2 linked regions of the Tolumonas auensis DSM 9187 genome follow. The protein of the gene in region 1 interacts with the protein of each later gene in a pairwise test. Links are inferred from orthologs where the notes say so. Each region holds a gene or a part of one and is shown in the gene's direction. Other genes may lie near its edges.

Evidence for each region. Proteins that work in one complex are often made in the same cells at the same time.
Region 2: the proteins of rep (region 1) and dnaB interact in binary tests that used the Escherichia coli proteins (3 or more experiments, as listed by UniProt). The link is inferred for Tolumonas auensis DSM 9187 from one-to-one orthologs.

Annotation. Positions count from the first base shown.
Region 1 is NC_012691.1:295,799-299,132, reverse strand. The notes cover bases 140-3,032. They hold rep (DNA helicase Rep), read left to right. Parts: upstream 140-517; coding sequence 518-2,548; downstream 2,549-3,032. Other genes in these bases: TOLA_RS01390 (DUF496 family protein), read left to right, coding at 2,964-3,032; TOLA_RS01395 (hypothetical protein), read left to right, coding at 2,553-2,855; TOLA_RS01405 (hypothetical protein), read right to left, coding at 140-415. Outside these bases: more of TOLA_RS01405, read right to left, coding at 1-139; more of TOLA_RS01390, read left to right, coding at 3,033-3,293. UniProt on the Escherichia coli protein: Rep helicase is a single-stranded (ss)DNA-dependent ATPase involved in DNA replication; it can initiate unwinding at a nick in the DNA. It binds to ssDNA and acts in a progressive fashion along the DNA in the 3' to 5' direction.
Region 2 is NC_012691.1:2,989,125-2,992,242, reverse strand. Bases 1-2,869 are described here. They hold dnaB (replicative DNA helicase), read left to right. Parts: upstream 1-672; coding sequence 673-2,067; downstream 2,068-2,869. Other genes in these bases: alr (alanine racemase), read left to right, coding at 2,077-2,869. Also shown: more of alr, read left to right, coding at 2,870-3,118. UniProt on the Escherichia coli protein: The main replicative DNA helicase, it participates in initiation and elongation during chromosome replication. Travels ahead of the DNA replisome, separating dsDNA into templates for DNA synthesis.

The DNA of each region.
Region 1 (3,334 bases):
CTTCTGCTGAACAGACAATCTGCGCTTTTGAAGCTGAACGAGGCTCTTCTGCAATATGTTGAGTCGTTGCCGTTTCAGTCGTCTCAACAGTTACGTGAGTATCTGTTGCTGCCGGAACAGAATTCACCACCTTGGTTTCTGTTTTGACTACCTGTTCCACCGCAGGGGGGCTGGCTTTTGCCGGTACCTCAGCAACGGCAATCACCGGATGGGATGCGGTGGCGGCTGATTTTTCTGACGGAACATTTTGCGGACTGGCGGTATTAACAGCGGGGGATGAAGATGACAAAACGGAAAACAGTTTTTCCTGCGTCATATCCGGAAACAACAGTTTAATGGTCACCAGCGCACAAACTGCGACCAGCAGCAGAATGATGAATCCAATGATTCTCCAATCATACTGCGATGTTTTCATCTCTATTCCTGAATTCACATAAGCCATCGTATTTCACCTCCACAAGGTATCTTGCATTTGTTTTGTTATACTGCCCGCCCGATGCTCTGATGGTGACAAGGCATGAAACTCAATCCCCGACAACTGGATGCTATGCACTATGTATCCGGCCCTTGCCTGGTACTGGCCGGTGCCGGTAGCGGAAAAACCCGTGTTATTACCGCTAAAATTGCTTACCTGATCCGCGAATGCAGCTATCAGGCACGTCACATCTTTGCCGTCACATTTACCAATAAAGCAGCGAGAGAGATGAAAGAGCGTGTTGCACAGACACTGGGGCGCCGGGAAGCCCGCGGTCTGACCGTCTCGACATTTCACTCACTCGGGCTGGATCTGATCCGTCGTGAACATCAGCATTTACAGTTGAAAGCAAACTTCTCCCTGTTTGATGACACCGATCAGATGAGCCTAATCAAGGAGCTGACTGAGGCTGACCCTGAATTGCAGGGTAACAAAGAATTGTTACAGCAATTAGTTCAGACCATCTCCCGGTATAAAAATGATCTTATTTTGCCGGCACAGGCGTTAAAGCGGGCTCATACCCCGGAAGAACAGCGCTTTGCGATTTGGTATGAGCGTTATCAGAAACAAATGAGCGCGTATAACGCACTGGATTTTGATGATTTGATCCTGTTACCGACGCTGTTGTTAAAAACCAATGCTGAAGTGCGGGAGCAATGGCAGAACCGTATCCGTTATCTGTTAGTGGATGAATATCAGGACACCAACACCAGCCAGTATGAATTAGTGAAGCTGTTAGTCGGTGAACGCGCCCGGTTTACCGTGGTGGGTGATGACGATCAGTCGATTTATTCCTGGCGCGGTGCCCAGCCACAGAATCTGGTCCGTTTGCAGCAGGATTTCCCTCGACTGAACGTGATCAAACTGGAGCAGAATTACCGCTCCAAGGGCCGCATTCTGAAATGTGCCAACATTCTGATTGCCAATAACCCGCATGTGTTTGACAAGCAGCTGTTCTCAGAGCTGGATTACGGTATGCCGGTCCGGGTGCTGATGGCCAAAAACGAAGAACATGAAGCCGAAAAAGTGGCGGCGGAAATCATGGGGCACCGTTTCATGAACCGTACCAGCTGGAAAGATTACGCGATTCTGTATCGCGGTAATCACCAGTCCCGGCTGCTGGAAAAGGTGCTGATGCAAAACCGCATCCCCTACAAAATCAGCGGCGGGACCTCGTTCTTCTCGCGCACTGAAATCAAAGACATCATGGCGTATCTGCGCCTGCTGGTGAATCCGGATGATGACAACGCTTTTCTGCGGGTTGTTAATCTGCCACGGCGCGAAATTGGTCCGACGACGCTGGAAAAACTTGGTCACTATGCCAATCAGCGCGGTAAAAGCCTGTATGCTGCCAGCTTTGAGATCGGGCTGGAGCAACATCTGCATGGCCGGGGATTACAGGCCCTGCGTCACTTCTGTGACTGGCTGTGCCGCATGAGCGATAACGCGGCGCGCGGTAACAGTGAAGAGGTGGTGCGCGATCTGATCAAAGATATCCACTACGACGAATGGCTGTATGAAACGTCACCCAGCCCGAAAGCGGCCGAGATGCGGATGCAGAACGTCTCCACGCTGTATCGCTGGCTGACCGATATGCTGGCCGGGGATGTGCAGCAGGATGCCGCGCCATTAAACCTGAGTGAAGCCGTCGCCCGCTTTACGCTGCGCGATATGCTGGAGCGCAATGAAGGCGACGAAGCGCTGGATCAGGTGCAACTGATGACACTGCACGCGTCCAAAGGGCTGGAGTTTCCGTACGTCTTTATGATCGGCATGGAAGAGGGATTGCTCCCGCATCAGGCCAGTATCGATGAAGATAACATTGATGAAGAACGCCGTCTGGCTTACGTCGGCATCACCCGGGCGCAGACAGAGCTTTGCTTTGTTCTGTGCAAAGAACGCCGTCAGTTTGGTGATACCGTAAATCCGGAGCCCAGCCGTTTTCTGCTGGAACTGCCGCAGGACGATCTGCAATGGGAAGCCCGCAAAGAGCCGGCCAGCGCCGAACAGCGTCAGCAAAAAGCCAAAACCGGGATTGCCAATTTACGAGCCATGCTGAAAGAAAAAGGATAACGCCATGTCTTCTGCCCGCTGGAAAATCCAGCTGAGCCCGAAAATCCGCCTGAGCTCACTGGTGCTCGGTATCGTACCCGTGATTATTGTGCTTGGCTGGCTGGGGATCTGGATGCCGCAGTCATTGCGCTTACTGATGCTGTCACTGTTTGATCAGCTTGGAACACTGATCTACTACCCGCTGGCAGCACTGGCACTGGCCGCCGGCTTTTTCCTTGCCGCATTATGGCGGCGCGAATTTAACTGGCAATATTTGCTGGAAGGCACACTGTCTGTATGGATGTTGCTGAATTGGCCGATATACTAAAGCGGGATCTGGCTCTTACGCCATAAACATGGCAGGATGAGAACAAACCACAGCAAACAGACAGTGGTCAGAGAGAAGAATCAACAAGCTGATATGGTGGATAACACAATGCAAAGTAATGAAATGAATAACATTCTGGAATTCGTACGTGTCGCGCGTCTGAAAAACAAACTGACCCGCGAAATCGAAGACAACGCCCGCAAAATCCGTGACAACCAGAAACGTGTTGCACTGCTGGCTAACCTGACCGAATACCTGAAACCAGGCATGAGCTACGAAGATATTCTGGAAATCATCCACAACATGAAAGGCGATTATGAAGATCGCGTGGATGACCTGACTATCGTCGGTGCAGAACTGTCTAAACAACGCCGTGAAGCCAGCAAACAGCTGCGTAACTTCCCGCGTACCTTCCGCAAAGAAGGCAGCGCAGAGTAATCTGCCAATAACAGACGGCCTCTCAGCCGTCTGTTATTCCT
Region 2 (3,118 bases), 2.7 Mb from region 1 along the record:
TCACTCCCTGTACGGATGAGTAAATCGCACAGAAAAATTGTTTGACTTATTTTCCCTGCACAGTAATATCTGCCCCCGCAACGGTGAGGTGGCCGAGAGGCTGAAGGCACTCCCCTGCTAAGGGAGCATGCGGTCAAAAGCCGCATCGAGGGTTCGAATCCCTCCCTCACCGCCATTGCGCCTGTGCATCCGTAGCTCAGCTGGATAGAGTACTCGGCTACGAACCGAGTGGTCAGAGGTTCGAATCCTCTCGGATGCACCATTTTATTTTAGTGTTATAGTTTACTCATGCATCCGTAGCTCAGCTGGATAGAGTACTCGGCTACGAACCGAGTGGTCAGAGGTTCGAATCCTCTCGGATGCACCATTTTCTTCACCTGTTTTACCTTACTCTTGCATCCGTAGCTCAGCTGGATAGAGTACTCGGCTACGAACCGAGTGGTCAGAGGTTCGAATCCTCTCGGATGCACCATTTTCTTCACCTGTTTTATCTTACTCTTGCATCCGTAGCTCAGCTGGATAGAGTACTCGGCTACGAACCGAGTGGTCAGAGGTTCGAATCCTCTCGGATGCACCATTTCCTGTTTTATCTGCTATATCCTTACTTCCTCTGTTTCACTGTCGGCTAAAAAGTCCGATAATGTATCCGTTATTCTGTTTGGTATCGAGTTTATGCCTGCCACGTCATCCAGTAAAAAAGATCAGAATGTAGAACAACTCAAGCTGCCGCCACATTCATTTGAAGCAGAGCAGTCGGTGCTGGGTGGTTTGCTGCTAGACAATCAGGCCTGGGACCGGGTCAGTGAACGGGTGGTTGAACGGGACTTCTACAGCCGGCCACATCGCCTGATCTTTCAATCGATAGCCCGTCTGGTTGAAAAAGGCAGCCCGATTGATCTGATCACGTTGCAGGAAGAACTGGAACAACGTGAACAGCTGGATGCGGTGGGTGGCTTTGCCTATCTGGTCGAAATCGCCCGCATTACGCCCAGTGCAGCCAATATCAGTGCTTATGCGGAGATTGTGCGTGAACGCGCTGTTGTCCGCGAAATGATCGCTGTGGCTAATGAGATCGCTGAAGCAGGATTCGATCCGCAGGGGCGGGGGGCAGCGGATTTATTAGATCTGGCTGAAACCAAAGTATTCAAGATTGCGGAACAGCGTACCAGTAGTACTGAAGGGCCTCAGCCACTGAAAGTCTTGCTGGAAAAGACCGTTGATAAAATCGAAGAGTTGTTTCATAAACCACACAACGGTGTGACCGGGGTTTCCAGTGGTTATGCTGACCTGGATAAAATGACTGCCGGTTTTCAGTCTTCCGATTTGATCATTGTTGCTGCGCGTCCTTCCATGGGGAAAACCACGTTCGCGATGAACCTGTGTGAACATGCTGCGTTAACCTGTGATAAGCCGGTACTTATTTTTTCGCTTGAAATGCCTTCTGAACAGATCATCATGAGGATGCTGGCGTCACTCGGTCGTATTGAGCAAAACCGGGTCCGAACCGGACAACTGGATGATGATGACTGGGGCCGTCTCTCTTCCACTATGGGGTTGTTACTGGAAAAAGGACAACTCTATATTGATGATGCCTCCGCGCTGACTCCGACAGAGTTGCGTTCCCGTGCCCGCCGTATTGCCCGAGAGCATGGCGGGCTCAGTATGATCATGATCGACTACCTGCAACTGATGCGGGTTCCGTCACTCAGTGAGAACCGGACGCTGGAAATTGCGGAAATATCCCGTTCATTAAAAGCATTGGCTAAAGAGCTGCAGATTCCGGTGATTGCATTATCACAGCTGAATCGTGGTCTGGAACAACGTGCAGATAAACGTCCGGTTAACTCGGATTTGCGTGAGTCAGGCTCTATTGAGCAGGATGCTGACTTGATCATGTTCATTTATCGCGATGAAGTTTATCACGATGACAGTGCTGATAAAGGCATTGCCGAAATCATCATCGGGAAACAGCGTAATGGCCCGATCGGTAAGCTGCGTCTGACATTTCAGGGGCAATATTCCCGGTTTGATAATTATGCCGGCCCCGCGTTTAATGACGATTACTAAGGATTATTCATGAAGGGTGCAACGGCGCAGATTGATACTCAGGCATTACAACACAATCTTGCGGTAGTCCGATCTCAGATCCCGGCGAATACAAAAGTAGTCGCAGTAGTGAAAGCCAATGCTTACGGGCATGGGCTGATTCAGGTTGCTAAAACATTAGCGTCGGCAGATGCCTATGCCGTAGCTCGTTTGGAAGAGGCGCTGATCCTTCGTTCCAGCGGTATTGTGAAGCCAATTATTATGCTGGAAGGTTTTTTCAGCGCGGATGATTTGCCTGTGTTAGCTGCCAACAATATCCAGACTGCTGTGCATTCGGTCGAACAACTGGATGCGCTGGAGCAAATGCAGTTACCTAATCCGGTTACCGTATGGTTAAAACTGGATACCGGAATGCATCGGCTGGGGGTGCGCCCTGAAGAAGCTGAAGAGTTTTGTGAGCGGTTGGCTAACTGCCGGAATGTAGTGCAGCCGTTCAACTTCATTACCCATTTCAGTCGTGCTGACGAATTAGACAATCTGGCTACAACCAAGCAAATTGAATTATTTAATCAACTGACTCAAAAGTATGCCGGTGAGTGTTCTTTGGCCAGTTCTGCAGGCATCATGGAATGGCATGATGCGCATGCGGATTGGATCCGTCCCGGGATCATGCTGTACGGTGCATCACCGTTCCTCGGAAAAACAGGTTATGATCATGGTTTGCAGCCTGTGATGACTTTGAAAACCAGCCTGATTGCGGTGCGTTTAGTGAAACAGGGCGAACCTGTTGGCTATGGCGCGAAATGGGTAGCTCAGCAAGACACTAAAGTCGGTGTGGTCGCGATAGGATATGGTGATGGGTACCCTCGCATGGCACCCAGCGGTGTTCCGGTGCGGGTGAACGGCCGTATCGTACCATTGGTTGGCCGGGTTTCAATGGATATGCTGACGGTTGATTTGGGGCCGGATGCAACTGATAAGGTTGGTGATGATGTTACCTTATGGGGTGAAGGCTTACCTGTTGAAACTGTCGCTGAAGCAATCGGGACGATCCCTTATGAGCTTATTACTA